3 regions of the Fictibacillus sp. UD genome follow, and region 3 is predicted to be linked to each of the others. Evidence: riboswitches for the same ligand, from Rfam matches in the RefSeq annotation. Region 3 holds a riboswitch; each other region holds the start of a gene.

Region 1 (5,830 bases), on a different contig from region 3:
AAGTGATAAAGCCTAATTTCGTTATGTATTCAGCCAGCTCTTTATATACGTTTAGTTGATACTTCCCCTTAGGTCCATTACCATTTCGATCGAGAGGACCAGAACCAGAGATCATTAATACTGCAGGGAATTTTTCATCCGTATATGCTGAAGCAGGCCGTGCAAGAGTACCGTAAATCTTCTTTTCTCCAGAGATTTCGATTTCTTTTTCAGTTAATGTTCTGATCATTATTAAGTCTCCCATCTTTATTGGTAAAATAGTCCTGTATATTCATTCTATTACAAAAATAGGAAATATCAATAATCCATTAAAATAAAAAAACCCGCCAGGAATTACTGACGGGTAATAAAAAGTATGATGGCTTATACGCTTAATAGTTCTTTCATTTCGCGATAACGTGATGAAAGGCTGGCAGGTGAAACGCCGTACTTTTTAGCTGTTTCAGCTTGAGTAGAAGCGATTCCCCTAATATCTTTTGATACAAGATAATCTAGTGCTGCTGCATAGATCTCTTCTTTTCGTATCGCTGGCTTGGACTCTGTGATATATTCACTCCAAAGTTTTTCAGCTTCTTCAATTACTTCTGTTTCAGCATTCGCTTTGACAAGGTCCGTTACAGCTGTGTATTTTTCTTCCTGTTGATCGGAAACTTCAACTGTTTTTTCGTTCTCGTTAACAGCCGATTTTTTCTCTTCATCAGCAGGCTTATCCTCTTTAGGTTGAGGAACACCTTCAGAAATATCAATTAAAGAGAGCTGAAGAACAGCTGGGAACTCTTTTTGGAAAATTTCTTTAGCATCAGCTAGAGGCTGAAGTTTTTCCACGGCTGCTTTTAAAGGCGGCAGTTCGGACATTGGCATTTCTACATAACCGACATAGAATTCGTGGTTGATGCCGTTTGAAACGAGTGTTCCGAGTAGTGCACTCTCTTGTTTTGGTTTTTCAGCAGCATTGATGGTTACATCGAATACTTTCTCTGACCAAATATCCTGAACCGTAAAGATGAACCCTGTTTTTTGCTCCAAAACTTTATAAAGAGAAGGTGCTGCTGTTATCCAACCAGCCAGAATTTCTGCAACTTCCGGTTTAACCGTGCTCTTTACTTGTTCGACATAAAGTTCAACAGGCGTCTTTCCATCCTGAATTTTTGAGCAGAATATTTCCCAGCATACCGCGATATTTGCGTATGTTTGTTCTTGGTCTTTGGCAACAGGATACTTTTTAACATATTGTGATGTGCGTGCTGCTAAGTCCTGTTGAAAGTTCTCAAGCGCGAATTTAATGAGTCCTTCTTGGTGGAAGGATACTTCGCGTGTTTGCTCTTCTTTATGTAAGCAACATTTTTTATATTTTTTTCCGCTGCCACAATAGCACGGATCGTTTCTTCCTATCATTGACATGCTATTCCTCCAGTAAACCACTTACTTATCCTGTACATACTAGCATAAATCGGCTTTTTTTCATACTTCCATATCATCAGACAACATTTTATCATAAAACGAGATGAGAAAAAAACATTAAATAGGTAGGTTTTATGGGGGTTGAAACCTTTTTTTCTTTTAAAGCGTCTAAGGTGAAAAGGGGGAAATACGATATGTGGAAAAAATGGAAAGTGTGGGTATTTATCGTCGTGCTCCTCTTGAGCGCGTGCAGCAGCAATGATAAGTCTGAAAGCAAGATGGCTAGCGATCAAGATTTTGCCGGTGGCAGTTCAGATGCAAAGATGGAAAATGCTTCAGAAGAAGGAAAGTCGAAAGCTGATTCGGATACTAGTGGAGATAAAAAGCAACAGATTAAAGATCAAAGAAAAGTCATCTATAACGCAGACATGCAGATTTCAGTTGATAAATTGCAGAATACGATGGAAATGGTTCGCAATATGGTTGAGAATAAGGGCGGCTATATCGTGGAATCGAATACAAGTGCAGGTGAGAAGGGGTATGAATCTGGCACGATGGTTGTCCGGGTTCCAATGGATGGTTTTCGAACGTTTTTAGGTGAGGTTCGAAAATTAAGTAAAGGAACACCACACGAAAATGTAAGGGGAGAAGATGTTACAGAAGAGTATGTAGATCTTTCTTCCCGCTTAAAAGCAAAACAGCAAGTCAGAGACCGATTGGAATCATTCATGAAGGATGCACAGAGAACAGAAGACTTATTAAAAATATCAGCTGACCTTGCTTCCGTTCAGGAAGAGATCGAACAGATTGAAGGACGATTAAACTTCTTGAAAAATCAAAGTGATTACTCTACAGTAACGATACAGTTTGAAGTGAAAAATTTAAAAGCAGAAAAGCTTCAGACAGAAGAATTGAATACGTGGGCAAAAACGAAGATGCTGTTTATGGAAACTGTGAATTTTTTGGTTTCAGCGGTCTCCTTTGTAGTCGTTGCGTTGGTTGGTCTAGCTCCTATATGGCTAATTGTAATCGCGGTCCTATACTGGGTATGGTGGAAAAGGAAAAAAGCACAAAAGAAAAAGCCGGAATCCCCGACAACGTTGAATTGATTGATTGAGTTTTTAATAAGTGTCAGTTAACGGGCACGTCAGAAACACCCTCTGCAGCGCGGATATCGATCCGTTAGCTGAAAGGGTGTTTTGGCTTTCACGGCACCTTTTGATAAAAGGTGTACCGTTTAAGAAGCCTTAACCGAGAAACGCTTTGTATTCTGAGGTTAGTTTCATAAAGCGTTCTTTATCTTTTGTATCTAAGGCATTGTCGATTTCTCTTTCATAATACTCTTTGTAATAATTGTGAAGGGCCTCATCCAATACCATTTGAGCAATAAGGCTGAAGGCAAATGGGTCTCTTTTTTGTTGCTTGTACTGCACCATCTCATTTTGGTTTTTGTTAAAAGAAGTGTTTTTGTCTTTCATCCTGTTTCCCTCCTTATATTATCTCCCTATCCAATTAACCTTTTATGTTTCTAGGTTTCTACTAGTATACTGAGCAAGGTGCTCGATGACAACCATTTTATTTGAAAATTCTGAAAAAATTTTAAGAATCATTCCAATGTACCGCTTTTTCACCACCTTTTGGTAAATTTGTTAATGGTTTGTCATGTTTATTTCTGTTAATTCTCCATTTTGTTACAAATGTTTTTGTTCTGTGTTTTTTATGTTGTTATTGTGTGTTAATTACTATTTCCCCGTAATTGAAGGTGCTTAAACACACTTGAAACACTTAAGTGAAAAAAACGTTGACATTTAGAACTCTGTGTGGGTAGGATGGAATTAATTCAATATAGTCATTTCCGCTAGGGGTGCTTTTATAAAAAGCTGAGAGAAGGTTGTAGCCTTCGACCCTTTGAACCTGATCCAGATCATACTGGCGTAGGGAAGCGGTGTGGATGATTACAAGCTTCTCTTTCATGCAAATGCTAATGAATCTGTAATGGCCACCCGCTAATAATCTTGCGGGTGGCTTTTTGTATGTAATAAGGAGGCGATATTGTGGCACAGCTGATAAAAGTAAGTAAAGCACTGACCATTGCAGGATCAGACAGCGGTGGAGGAGCAGGTATTCAAGCAGATCTGAAAACGTTCCAAGAGTTTGGAGTTTATGGAATGTCTGTTATTACAGCAGTAACGGCTCAGAACACGGTTGGCGTTCAAGGGGTGTTTCCTGTTTCGTTAGAGGGACTGGAGGCTCAGCTGCGTTCGATTGGAAGTGATTTGAAACCTCATGCTGTAAAGACAGGCATGTTGTTTTCCGGAGAGTACATCGAAAGAACAGTTTATTATATTGAAAAATTTGGATGGAACAACGTGGTTGTCGATCCGGTCATGATCGCAAAAGGCGGTGCCACTCTCTTAGGAGAGGAAGCAATTCATGCGATGAAAACGTATATGCTGCCGATTGCAAAAGTCATCACCCCTAACATTCCTGAAGCAGAAGCCTTAACAGGGATCAAGATAGATTGTGAGGAAGCAAGAGCAGAAGCGGCAAAAGTGCTGTTTGATGGTGGTGCTGATTATGTCGTAATAAAAGGCGGTCACTTCGACAGCGGGGAGTATGTTTCTGATCTTCTGTATAACGGTGTTGAGAGGGTTGAACTTGTAGAAAAGCGTGTTAACACGAAAAATACACACGGAACAGGATGTACCTTCTCTGCAGCCATTACAGCAGAGCTGGCTTACGGGAAGAAAGCTGAGAGTGCAATTGAGCATGCGAAGAAGTTTATTCAAAACGCAATAGCACATGGGATAGAAGTCGGTTCAGGTCATGGACCAGTTAATCATTTTGCTTATAGGAGGATTGCACATGAACAATACTAGAGTTCAAGAATGGAAGGCGTTTGTAGCTGACGTTAGAAAAGAAAAGCCGCTTGTACATCACATTACCAATAACGTTACAATGAATTTCCTTGCAAATGGTGTACTTGCTGCTGGAGGAAGCCCAATGATGGTTCATGACGCACGTGAAGTAGAAGAAGCTGTAGGGGTTGCAGACGCATTAGTGTTGAACATCGGGACGCTCGATGAACCAACTGCCAAGTCTATGATTCTAGCTTGTAGAAAAGCGATGCAGAGGGGTGTACCAGTCGTACTCGATCCAGTAGGAATTGGACTGTCCGCTTTCCGCCAAGAAGTGGTTAATGAGATATTATCAGAATATTCACAATTGAAGGGGGTCTGGCCCCAAACAATTCTGACAATTTGCGGAAACGCTGCAGAGATACAATTTCTTGCTAAAGGAGACTGGACAGGCAAGGGCGTTGATGGCGAAATCGGTGGACTAGGAAGCTCTGAAGAAGACTTGATTAAACTTGCTTCGGCGGCTGCAAAACAAACGGGGTGTCTCATCGCGATGACCGGAGAGAAGGATGTCATTTCTGATGGTGAGAAATCAATAATACTTTCTCATGGTGATCCCATGCTAGCTTTTGTTACAGGTACAGGCTGCTTTGCAACCTCCATTGTGGCTTTATATCAGGCGAATCGAAAAGAGGCACGGACCCAGACACTTTCCATTCTGGATCGGACAGCTTTAGCGATTCTCATGCTCACAAAAGCAGCTGAGGAAGCAGTAAAGACAGCAAAGGGACCGGGGAGCTTTCAGCAGAACCTTATTGATCAGCTGTTTGTATTAGAGAGCACGCCCGAAATCTGGCAAGGTTCAATCAACTGGAGAGATCACACTTTAACGGAGGAAGCAAGAATATGAGGACTTCTTTAAATGCAGAGGTAAAACAGCAGCTTTCCCTTTATTTTGTGGCTGGAACGATGAACTGTAATTCGCCGGCAGCTTTTGAACGCATTCTTTTACAAGCGATTCGAGGTGGTATTACTGCATTTCAGTTTAGGGAAAAAGGAGCGAACTGTTTAAGTGGTGAAAAGCGTTTTGAAATAGCTATTCGTGCAAAAAAGGTTTGCAGAGAACACGGAGTGCTTTTTATCGTAAATGACGATTTGGAGTTAATGAAAACCGTCGATGCTGATGGACTTCATGTGGGACAGAAAGACGGAGACTTAAAGACAATACGGCATGAAACAAAAGGTAAAATTCTTGGTGTTTCTGCTCATACACTGGCAGAAGCGGAAGATGCCGTTTCACATGGTGCAGATTATCTTGGGGTTGGTCCAATCTATCAAACTGCTTCAAAAGAGGATGCTGAAGAACCTGTAGGTGTAGAACTAATCAAGGAACTTCTCATGAATAATATCAACCTGCCTCTTGTTGGAATTGGTGGCATCACGATTGACAATGCAAATGAGGTGATTCAGGCTGGTGCTGATGGTGCCGCAGTTATTTCGGCAATAAGCGGTATGGATAACCCTGAAGAAGCATCAAGGAAAATGATTGATGTTATTCAGTCAGCGAAGAG
Region 2 (5,830 bases), on a different contig from region 3:
TTTACAGGACGGGTTTGCCCAGCTCCTTGTGAAGGTTCATGTACCGTCGAACTAGCTGGACCAGCTGTAACCATTAAAAATATAGAGAAGGCGATTATTGACAAAGGCTTTGAGAACGGCTGGATCCAACCTCGAATTCCTGTAAAAAGAACTGGAAAGAAAGTAGCGATTGTTGGTTCAGGGCCAGCTGGACTTGCAGCAGCTGATCAATTAAACCAAGCAGGTCATTCTGTAACTATTTACGAACGAGATGATAGAGCAGGTGGATTGTTAACATATGGAATACCTAATATGAAGCTGGATAAAGATATCGTCGAAAGAAGGATTTCTTTATTAAGACAAGAAGGAATTGACTTTGTTTTAAATACTGAAGTGGGTAAAGATATAATGCCTGAAGAATTAAAGTCTCAATATGATTCCATTATTCTTTGTACAGGTGCTCAAAAACAGAGAGATTTGAACCTTGAAGGTAAAGACTCCAAAGGCGTTCATTTTGCGATGCACTATTTGACTCAGGCGACTAAAAGACTGTTGAACATTGAAGTGAATGAGCCTTTAATTGACGCAGCTGGGAAAGACGTTATTGTAATTGGCGGTGGTGATACAGGTGCTGACTGTGTAGCTACGGCTCTTCGTCAAAAATGTAAAAGCGTTGTTCAATTCGGTAAACATCCAAAACTGCCTAATGCAAGAAGCGATTCTAACATGTGGCCAGAGCAGCCTAACATATTTACAATGGACTATGCTTATGAAGAAGCTACAGCTCAATATGGGCATGACCCTAGAGAGTACTCTGTTCAAACAAAAAAAATTGTATCTGATACAGAAGGTAATTTAAAAGAACTTCATACCATTCAAATGAAGAGAACTTCAGATGATAAAGGTAATATTGTATTTGAAGAGATTGCTGGATCCGAAAAAGTATGGCCGGCAGATCTTGTTTTCATTGCAATAGGTTTTGAAGGTACTGAACAGCCAGTTTTAAAAAAATTCGGAGTAGAAACAAAGAACAATAAAGTAGATGCTAGGCACGGCGACTATAAAACAAATGTAGATGGAATATTTGCAGCAGGTGATTCAAGACGAGGTCAAAGTTTGATCGTTTGGGCAATTCAAGAAGGACGTGATTGTGCTCGTCAAGTGAATCTATCATTGATGGGAAGTACGGTTTTGCCTTAGAGCTTTTTTCCATGCTACAATAAACTCCAAAAGCCAAAAGCTGTTTTTATATGATAGAATAAGGCTTGGCTATCAAAAAATAATTTATGTATTTATAAGGAGTAGAAGCATGGAAAAAGTACTTATTTTTGGACACAAGAATCCAGATACTGACACGATTACTTCAGCAATAGTTTACGCTGATCTTAAGTCTAAATTAGGACAAAATGTAGAAGCAATCCGCCTAGGTGAAATTAATGGTGAAACAAAGTACGCTCTAGATTACTTTAAAGCTGACTCTCCGCGTTTAGTTGAACATGTTTCTGCTGAAACAAACTCGGTTATTTTAGTCGACCACAATGAACGTCAGCAAAGTGCAAACGACATCGACAAAGTTCGAGTACTAGAGGTCATTGATCATCACCGAATCGCAAACTTTGAAACAAGCGATCCTCTATACTACCGTGCAGAGCCTGTTGGATGCACTGCAACCATACTGAACAAGATGTACAAAGAAAAAGGTGTTGAAGTAGAGAAAAATATTGCAGGACTTATGCTTTCTGCTATTATTTCTGATTCTCTTTTATTCAAATCACCAACTTGTACAGAAGAAGATGTTGAAGCAGCACGTGAGCTAGCTGAAATTGCAGGCGTAGATGCTGAAACTTACGGACTTGAAATGCTTAAAGCAGGTGCTGACTTAAGCGATAAGTCAGTTGATGAGCTTATCTCTTTAGATGCTAAAGAATTCAATATCGGACCTAGTAAAGTTGAAGTAGCACAAGTAAATACTGTTGATGCTAGTGATGTATTAAAGCATCAAGCTGAACTTGAAAGTGCGATTTCAAAAGTGATTGATGAAAAAGGCTTAGATCTATTCATGTTCGTTGTAACAGATATTTTAACGAATGATTCTACAGCTCTTACACTTGGTAAAAGAGCAGAATCCGTTGAAGATGCATACAATGTGAAATTAGAAAACAACACAGCGGTTCTTAAAGGCGTTGTTTCTCGTAAAAAGCAAATCGTACCAGTACTAACTGAGGCGATGAGCAAGTAATTGTTGGCTGTAAAGGGCGAAACCAATTTAGGTTTTAGCCCTTTTTATTTTGATTTCCTGAATCTACTCGCTCACCGCACGCCGTCATGGAATAGAATTCAACCATTTCCAAGAGAGAGTCTAAAATTGTCCTCCCGAAGCAGACTTACTCAAAAACTGTTGACAATCAAAACTAGCCTGCTATTATTTAAAACATACAACCAACTAAATATTAAAAACCACTAGGGGTGCCTTTCATAAGGCTGAGATCGAAGTGTGACTTTGAGACTCTTAGAACCTGATCTGGATTATACCAGCGTAGGGAAGTGGTGTTGCGGAGACCTATATCATACATAGAGTTTAATTCTCCATATACAACCACTTTCTCGCTGAAAGTGGTTTTTTTGTTGGGTTCTTTTTAAAGGCTTTTTTTTAAAGATTGTTGCTTTTGAGGAATTTCGTTCAAGCCTCTTCTTAGATAAGTTGATTGGAGTGTAAGGGTGCGTGCCCGCCACATGATAAGCTTCTTGCAAGGCATGCGACGAGGAAACTTACAACGGCAGCATTAACTTGTAGACGCAGGAGCAAGGAATCTTCCTTGAAGCGGTCAGGTGAGACCCTTTAGGGCGCAAAGCGGCAAGGGGCTCACCGGTCGCCCCGCGGAAAGGGAGCACCTGAAACGGAAATCAACCACTTTCACAAGCAACAAATTTTGCGAAAATAGCATAAAAAACAAGGAGGATTCACATGAAAACATTCACCGAAACTTTACGAGAAAAAGCCAACCCAATTTGGGAAGCAAATCTCCATCATCCTTTTGTAAAAGGTATTGCAGAAGGAGACCTCTCTTTAGAATGCTTCAAATACTACGTATTGCAAGATTCCTATTATTTGTCTCATTTTGCTAGAGTTCAAGCAATAGGAGCTGCAAGGGCTGAAGATCTATACACCACTTCAAGAATGGCTGCTCACGCACAGGGTACGAATGATGCAGAGTTAGCACTTCACGAAACATTCATGAAACAGCTACAGGTTACCGAAGAAGAATTAGCGAACTTTGAACCCGCTCCAACCGCGTACCATTATACATCACATCTATACCGAGTAGCAGAGTCTGGTAGCTTAGGAGAAATTATTGCTGCTATCCTCCCATGTTATTGGATTTATCACGAGATCGGTGAACGCTTTAAAGATGCCACACCACTTGAACCGATTTATCAAGAGTGGATTTCAGCTTATGGTGGTGAGTGGTTTTCACAACTTGTCCAAGAACAAATTAACCGGTTGGATGATTTAGCAGAAATAGCAAGTGAACAGGAAAAGGATAAGATGACTCGCCATTTCTTAATCAGCTGTGAGTACGAATATTTATTCTGGGAAATGGCTTATACACTGGAAAAATGGCCAGTTGCATACGGCACAGCTGCAACAAAAGTTGGGAGGGAAACAAAAAATGTATAAAGGACTGAAGTTAACTGATATTCTAGTAACCATTGTTATATCCATTGGGTTCGGCATTATTTATAAAATGTGGGGACCTCTTTATTATGCGGTTAAGCCGCTCGGGCTTCATATTGATCAATTGATCTATGGAATGTGGTTTATGGCTGCAACCGTTGCTTTCTTGATCATTCGAAAACCAGGGGTTGCTCTTTTAGCAGAAATTGCCGCTTCCTCAGGAGAATTTCTAATGGGGTCTGAATTTGGGCTTGAAGTTTTATTATATGGTGTTGTTCAAGGACTATTTGCAGAATTAGTCCTTATGACGTTTCGCTATAAGCGGTTTGATTTATTTGTTATTTCTCTCGCAGCGATAAGCGCTTGTGCAGGCTCTTTCATTTTAGACTTTTATAAAGGTTACGTTGGTGATCTATCAACATGGAATCTTACACTATTTATTATATTCAGGCTCATTGGCTCCATCATCTTTACTGGAATGTTAGCTGTTTCAATCGCTAAAGCACTAGAAGCAACAGGAGTGACTAAACTGGTTCGCCCCTCATCAAAGGAAGATTATGAGGCACTGGATCAATAAATGAGGTGGCTGAAATGGATACCGCAACATCTGTAAAACATTTAAGATTAAAGTTTCCAGGGGAAGATGACTTGCTCTTTAAAGATATAAATTTATCTTTCCAAAAAGGAGAGAAAGTGCTTTTGCTCGGACCTTCTGGATCTGGAAAATCTACTCTCCTGCAAGTTCTTTCTGGACTTATTCCTCATTCTGTAGAAGTTCCTATTAAAAGCGAAGGTATACAGAATCCTGATAAATGGGGGTTTGTGTTTCAAGATCCTGAAACACAGTTTTGTATGCCGTATGTCGATGAAGAAATAGCATTCGTGTTGGAGAACTTACAAGTCCCAAGAGAAGATATGCCAAGCAGGATAGAGGAGTTATTGCATGAAGCAGGTTTACATTTGAATGATATCCATACACCGATTCAGAACCTTTCGGGCGGAATGAAACAGCGTTTAGCTATCGCATCGGTGTTAGCACTCGATCCCGATGTCATTTTTTAGACGAACCTACTTCACTAATTGACGAAAGTGGTACTGAGCAAATTTGGGAAACGGTAAAAAAGATTGGCGAGGATAAAACGATAATTATAGTGGAGCACAAAATTGAACTGATCGTTGATTTTGTTGACCGTATAATCGTTTTTACTCCTGAAGGAAGAATTCTTGCTGATGGGGATTCTTCCACCATTTTTTCACATTACAAAGAGAAACTTAAACAGTATGGCATTTGGTATCCAGGTGCATGGAACGAATACAAAAAGGAAAGCTGTTCGACGATCCAGTGTATGCAACATAACAAATTGTATCTAGAAAGCTTTAAGGGGTATCGTAACAAGCAATTAAAAATATCGTTAGAAAGCACAACCGTTCATTCTGGAGAGTGGATAATGGTAAGAGGAGAGAACGGTGCAGGTAAGAGTACGCTATTGTTATCGCTAATGCAGTTGATAAAAACATCTGGCACCTATCAGATGAACGATTTTACCATAACGAAAATTAATGATTTGTATGGCTTAGCTTATCTCGTTTTTCAAAACCCTGAATTTCAATTTTTAACAAATTCTGTATACGATGAAATGACATATGGATTAGCTATAGATCATGAAATTACAGCTAGAGCAGAAGAAATACTAACTACTTTCGGGCTAGCAACAAAAGAGAAGCATCACCCGTATCACCTTTCTATTGGTCAAAAGAGAAGGTTAAGTGTCGCTTCAGCATTCATACAACATCCAAAGGTCCTATTGCTTGATGAACCAACATTTGGTCAAGATTCTATAAACACGTTTAAGATTCTAGAGTGGTTGGAAAACGAAAGGCAAAAAGGAACCATTATTATAATGGTGACACACGACTCCAAAATCGTTCAACATTTTGGAACAAGGCTATGGGAAGTGAAGAATGGAAAGGTAGTCACTGATTGCAAAATAAATGGGTCGTTGAGGTCTAAAGAGGAGCACTTATATGAATACAGTCTTTAGAGGCAAAGGGACTTGGCTGCATAAAATTAATCCTTCATTAAAACTTCTAACGATGATGATTTTATTTGTTTTTGCAATCACTATTCATCAACTAAATTTTATGATCGGATTTTCAGTAGTTATATCTCTACTG
Region 3 (5,830 bases):
GGCATTGCAAACGCTAAATCGGATATTTATTCCTTTGGAGCTGTACTCTATGAAATGATAACTGGCAGGGTACCTTTCGTAGGAGATTCACCTGTTTCGGTTGCACTGAAGCATCTTCAAGAGAATGTGATTGAACCAAGAAGGCTGAACCCTGAAATTCCACAGAGTGTTGAAAATATTGTTTTAAAGTCTCTCGCTAAAAATCCGTTAAGAAGGTATGACAGTGCTGAAGAGCTGCTAAGAGATATGAACACAGCATTAGATCCTGACCGGATGTATGAACAAAAGTGGAATGAAGAAAGTGAAGAAGATGAAAGAACAAAGTACATTCCTCCTATCGTTCAGCCAATTGAAACACAAGAAATGAACAATGTAAAAGAAGAAGAAAAAATTCCGGAAAAAACCAAGAAAAAAAGAAACTGGTGGCTTATCGTTTTACTTTCACTTCTATTGTTAGGTGGAGCTGGTATTGCTGCTTTCACGATGATGCCTTCCATTTTTTACGTTGAAGAAGTAAGCGTTCTTGATGTAGCGGGAGAAGAATATGTAGATGCGTTTGATAAGCTAAGAGCAGAAGGACTTGAAGTGAAACGTGAGGAAGTATTTGATCCTGAAATTGAGGAAGGTCATGTTGTGAGACAGGATCCTTCACCAGGTACAAAAGTAAAGCAGCAAGCAATCGTTACGTTGTATGTATCAAAAGGCCCTGAAAAGGAAAATATGCCTGATGTAGAAGGCTATAATATTGATGATGCTAAAGAACTTTTAAATGATAATGGCTTTACAAAAATCAATGTTAATTACGAAGAATCAGAAACAGAACTTGAAGGGACAGTACTCACTCAAAGTCCAGACAGAGATGAAAAGGTCACACCAGCAGAAACAACCGTGACTTTAACTGTTAGTTCAGGAACTCCTACCGTCCAAGTTGAGAACCTAATTGGAGCAACAGAGCAAGATGTTAAGACTTTTGCTGATAATGCTGGTTTAACCGTTGAGTTTTCAAGTGAATTTTCTGATACCGTTGAAAAAGGAAGAGTAATCTCACAGAAGCCTACTCCATTTACACAAGTCGAAAAAGGCGCTACCATTTCCGTTGTCTTATCAGATGGTCCAGAAGTAACGGAGGAGGAGCCGCCAGCTGATGACGATCAACCTGCAGAAGATCGCACAGTTACGAAGGATATTGAAGTAAAGCCGGATAAAAAGGACAAAAGACAGCCAGTTACTGTAAAGATTGTATATTCGGATAAAAACGCTTCAAATGCGGTTTTTGTAGAAGAGCAGATTACCGATACAAAAAAATATCAGCTACCTCTAACGATTGCTGAAGGGGGAACTGCTTCTTATGTTGTATATATCAACGGAAAAGAAAAGAACGCTGAGACAATTAAGTACGATGATGTTAAAACTGCCAATGGAAGAATGGAAGATGAGGAAGGGGACGATGGTGATTAAGCATGCCTGAAGGAAGAATTGTTAAAGCCCTCGCTGGTTTTTATTACGTTAAGGAAAATGGAAAATCAGAAGTTTTCCAATGCAGAGGCAGAGGAAACTTTCGCAAAAAGAAAGTGAATCCGTTGGTCGGTGACTGGGTAGAGTATGAGTCGACCAACATTACAGATGGATACATTCTTGATGTGAAAGAACGGAAAAATGAACTTGTCCGTCCGCCAATTGCTAACGTAGACCAAGCCATCCTTGTTTTTTCAGCAACAGAACCAGATTTTAGCACGCTTTTATTAGACCGATTCCTTGTTCACATTGAAGCAAATGATATTCTGCCTGTGATCTGTATTTCAAAAATGGACCTTGTTCAACAATCAGAAGAAATGGATGAGATTCAGAAATATATTGAAATCTACAAACAGTTAGGATACGAGGTAATTCCGACCTCAACGAAAACAGATGATAGCTTGGATTTGTTTTATCCGTTGTTCAAAGACAAAGTAACGGTCTTTGCGGGACAGTCAGGTGTAGGTAAATCATCTTTATTAAATGCTATAAATCCAGAATTAATGCTTGAAACGAATGAGATCTCAACCCATTTAGGCAGAGGGAAGCATACGACACGGCATGTAGAATTAATTCTGTTTGGAAACGGATTAGTTGCGGATACACCCGGATTTAGTTCACTGGATTTTATGAATATCGAGGCGGAAGATTTATCGATGTATTTTCCAGAGATGGATGAACTGCGCGGTGATTGTAAATTTAGAGGGTGTTCGCATACATCTGAACCGAAATGTGCCGTAAAAAAAGGTGTTGAAGACGGAGCTGTTCCAGAGTTCCGATACGACCATTACGTAAGTTTTTTACAAGAAATAAAAGATCAAAAACGGAGGTACTAATGATTAAAATAGCTCCTTCCATTCTTTCGGCTGATTTTTCGAAGTTAGGCGAAGATATTAAAGCTGTAGAAGAAGCTGGTGCAGATTACATTCATGTAGACGTTATGGACGGTCATTTCGTTCCGAATATAACGATCGGACCGCTTGTCGTTCAAGCCATTCGCCCAGTTACTAAGCTCCCTTTAGATGTACATTTAATGATTGAAAATCCTGACCGATATATCGAAGCATTTGCACAAGCGGGTGCAGACATTATATCTGTTCATGTTGAAGCAACTCCGCACTTGCATCGAACGGTTCAATTTATAAAAAAACAAGGAGTAAAAGCGGGTGTGGTCATCAATCCAGCTACACCGGTTGAACTCATTAAACACATCATCCAAGATGTTGATCTTGTTTTACTCATGACCGTAAATCCGGGGTTCGGTGGGCAAGCATTTATTGAAAGTGTTGTTCCGAAAATCAAAGAAGTTGCCGACCTTGTGAAGACACAAGGGTTAGACGTAGAGATCGAAGTGGACGGTGGAGTGAATCCGGAAACCGCACAACTCTGCATAGAAGCAGGTGCTAATGTATTAGTAGCCGGTTCAGCCATTTATGGAAAAAAAGATTTAAAGGATGCAATTCAATCCATCCGTGGTGTATAATTGAACCAAATAATAAAATAAGCAACCACAGGGGGAGTCCTTAAAAGGGCTGAGAGGGGAGTGTTCTCCCGACCCTTTGAACCTGAAGCTGGATCATACCTGCGTAGGGATGTGGAGTCGTATGACTTTTTGTATTCAAATAAGATGAATCCTAAAGCAACCGCGCTCACATGCCGGTTGCTTTTTTTATTTGCCTTTCACTTCAATCAAATTGCATGAAGGCATGAAAAAAGATTTTTGAAAAAGGAAAAAAGGAGGATAAACAATGAAGAATAACAACATTTCTTTACTAACAGAGATAGCTATTATGTCTGCTCTGTCATTGATCTTAGGCATGATTAAATTTGCTGGACCGTGGCCGCAAGGCGGGTCTGTATCTCTTGAGATGGTTCCAATCTTCTTGATGGCCTTTAGAAGAGGCTTTAAAGCAGGTGTATTTACTGGATTAGCGGTAGGCCTTCTTCAGCTTCTTGTTAACCCTTATGTTGTACACCCAGCTCAATTGGTTCTAGACTATCCGTTAGCCTTTGCTCTAGCAGGTGTTGCAGGTGCGTTTGCGCCGTCATTGGCACAAAATAAATCGAAAAGAACGATTCTAATGGTTACGGGTATCTTTGTCGGCTGTTTATTAAGAACGATCTCGCACGTTTTATCAGGAGTTATCTTCTTTAGTGATTTAGCGGAAGAAATGAACATATGGCTTTATTCATTTATGTATAATGGTTCATTCATGATTGTTATTTTTGTAATAACGTCACTTGTGGTCATTCTTTTAACAAACACGGCTCCTAAATTATTGCATGCAGCACGAAGCGGATACACCCGAGCAGCATGAAAATAAGAATCGTTGCAGGTGGCCCTGAGCATTTGATACCTGATCTAAATGCCTACCATAGTTCACCTGAGTGTGTGTGGGTAGGAGTGGACAGGGGCACATTGTATCTGATAGAAAAACATATCATCCCAAATTATGCTTTTGGGGATTTTGATTCAGTTACAGATATTGAAAAAAGAAAGATTCTGCAAACTCAGATTAATATTAATCAATATCGCTCAGAAAAAGATGCTACAGATTTGGAAATCGCTTTAGAATGGGCGTTGAATCAGAATCCAGAGGAAATCTTGTTGTTTGGTGCATCTGGAGGAAGGCTGGATCATGAGCTGATGAACATACAGCTTTTATATAAGAGCCGGCATAACTTAGCTTCTGTAAAACTAATCGATATAAAAAATGAAATCTCACTTCACATGCCAGGCAGCTACAAAATTGATCATGATGAAAAATACCATTATATTTCTTTTCTTTCACAGACTGATGAGGTAAAAGGAATAACATTGGAAGGTTTTAAATACCCTTTAAGACATGCAATTTTAAATGCTGGATCGTCATTGTGCATCTCTAATGAGCTTGTAAATAAAAGTGGTACTTATTCTTTCGACTCCGGCATAATATTGATGGTAAAGAGCCGTGATTAAAAAAAATTACGGAATACAGGCCCCAATGCACCTTTTTATAAAAAGGGGAATAAAGTATTTTATTGTTTAGCTCTTATCATTTTTTATGGGCCTGGAGGAGGGGTAAGATGAAATTTTATACCATTAAACTTCCTAGATTCTTAGGGGGATTCGTACGTGCCATCTTAGGTTCTTTTAAAAAAGGATAACAAACAAAAAAAGCGCCCAGTGCGCTTTTTTTGTTTGTGTACAGATCCTGCTGATGAATGTGGTTACTGTCGGCTTGAGCAAAAATACTGTCCATTTAGATATTATGTACGAAAAGACTCTTTTCTAAAGGCTGTTTTCTAAAAGATTGTTGCCTTCAAATATTGTCTTCTATGAAGGTTGATTGGAGTGCAAGGTGCGAGACTCCTGCGGGACAAGCGGTCAGGTGAGACCCTTATGGCGCAAAGCGGCAAGGGGCTCACCGCCTGCCCCGAGGAAAGCGAGCACCTGGAACGGAAATCAACTACTTCCAAAAAAAAACAGCAGCGGCAGCTGCTGTTTTTATTTATACACGTTCAACTTTACCTGATTTAAGGGCACGAGCAGAAACGTATACGCGCTTAGGCTTTCCGTCCACAAGAATACGAACCTTTTGGACATTAGCTCCCCAGCTTTTCTTTGATTTGTTCATTGCGTGAGAACGCTTGTTACCAGTTTTAGGTCCTTTTCCAGTAATAAAACATTTACGAGCCATAGTAGGTGAACCTCCTTTACAGCAAAAAAGCTTTGCATCAATTCAATCGTATGTTAAATACTAAATAATATTAGCATGACTTCAGAAGCAATGCAACATATTAGTGAAAGGTTTTCAAGTAAATTTCCTTGACAATACTATTTACATAGTGTGAAATGTAGTAGTCCTTTCAAAAAAGACTAATGTATAGTAAAATATTTGTTAGCCATTTAACAATTTAAAGGGGGATGTAAGCATGTCCATTGAAATGAAAACAACCTATGGTCAAATTGATATTTCTAATGAAGTGATTGCCACTATCGCTGGTGGAGCCGCAATCGATTGTTATGGAATTGTTGGCATGGCATCAAGAAAGCAATTAAAGGATGGAATAACTGAACTTTTAGGACGTGAAAATTTCTCCCGAGGGATCGTTGTTCGCCAAGAGGAAGATGAAGTACATATCGACATGTATATCATTGTAAGTTATGGAACAAAGATTTCTGAAGTGGCTCATAACGTTCAGAACAAAGTGAAATATACCCTGGATCAAATGCTTGGTTTAGCGGTTGACTCGGTGAATATCTATGTTCAGGGTGTCAGGGTGACAACCCCTTAGTTAGGAGGAAGTTTTGTGTCTTTAAAAGTATTAGACG

Evidence for each region. Region 3 has a riboswitch for thiamine pyrophosphate ahead of thiT (energy-coupled thiamine transporter ThiT). Riboswitches for the same ligand answer to the same signal wherever they lie in the genome.
Region 1: another riboswitch for thiamine pyrophosphate. It lies ahead of thiD (bifunctional hydroxymethylpyrimidine kinase/phosphomethylpyrimidine kinase); the one in region 3 lies ahead of thiT (energy-coupled thiamine transporter ThiT).
Region 2: another riboswitch for thiamine pyrophosphate. It lies ahead of tenA (thiaminase II); the one in region 3 lies ahead of thiT (energy-coupled thiamine transporter ThiT).

Annotation. Positions count from the first base shown of each region.
Region 1 covers NZ_JARUHH010000002.1:101,286-107,115, reverse strand. The annotation lists gene P8610_RS04055 (alpha/beta hydrolase family protein) at 1-229, opposite strand, end outside; gene P8610_RS04050 (YecA family protein) at 364-1,401, opposite strand; gene P8610_RS04045 (DUF4349 domain-containing protein) at 1,596-2,510, shown strand; gene P8610_RS04040 (IDEAL domain-containing protein) at 2,649-2,879, opposite strand; TPP riboswitch at 3,252-3,359, shown strand; gene thiD (bifunctional hydroxymethylpyrimidine kinase/phosphomethylpyrimidine kinase) at 3,468-4,280, shown strand; gene thiM (hydroxyethylthiazole kinase) at 4,267-5,169, shown strand; gene thiE (thiamine phosphate synthase) at 5,166-5,830, shown strand, end outside.
Region 2 covers NZ_JARUHH010000003.1:151,960-157,789, reverse strand. The annotation lists gene P8610_RS07060 (glutamate synthase subunit beta) at 1-1,179, shown strand, start outside; gene P8610_RS07055 (manganese-dependent inorganic pyrophosphatase) at 1,289-2,218, shown strand; TPP riboswitch at 2,432-2,539, shown strand; gene tenA (thiaminase II) at 2,945-3,658, shown strand; gene P8610_RS07045 (ECF transporter S component) at 3,651-4,232, shown strand; gene P8610_RS07040 (ABC transporter ATP-binding protein) at 4,247-4,717, shown strand; gene P8610_RS07035 (ABC transporter ATP-binding protein) at 4,807-5,697, shown strand; gene P8610_RS07030 (energy-coupling factor transporter transmembrane component T family protein) at 5,681-5,830, shown strand, end outside.
Region 3 covers NZ_JARUHH010000026.1:1,034-6,863, reverse strand. The annotation lists gene pknB (Stk1 family PASTA domain-containing Ser/Thr kinase) at 1-1,458, shown strand, start outside; gene rsgA (ribosome small subunit-dependent GTPase A) at 1,461-2,351, shown strand; gene rpe (ribulose-phosphate 3-epimerase) at 2,351-2,998, shown strand; TPP riboswitch at 3,019-3,125, shown strand; gene thiT (energy-coupled thiamine transporter ThiT) at 3,264-3,833, shown strand; gene P8610_RS20065 (thiamine diphosphokinase) at 3,830-4,474, shown strand; gene spoVM (stage V sporulation protein SpoVM) at 4,582-4,662, shown strand; gene rpmB (50S ribosomal protein L28) at 5,007-5,195, opposite strand; gene P8610_RS20050 (Asp23/Gls24 family envelope stress response protein) at 5,431-5,793, shown strand; partial or broken gene P8610_RS20045 (DAK2 domain-containing protein) at 5,809-5,830, shown strand, end outside.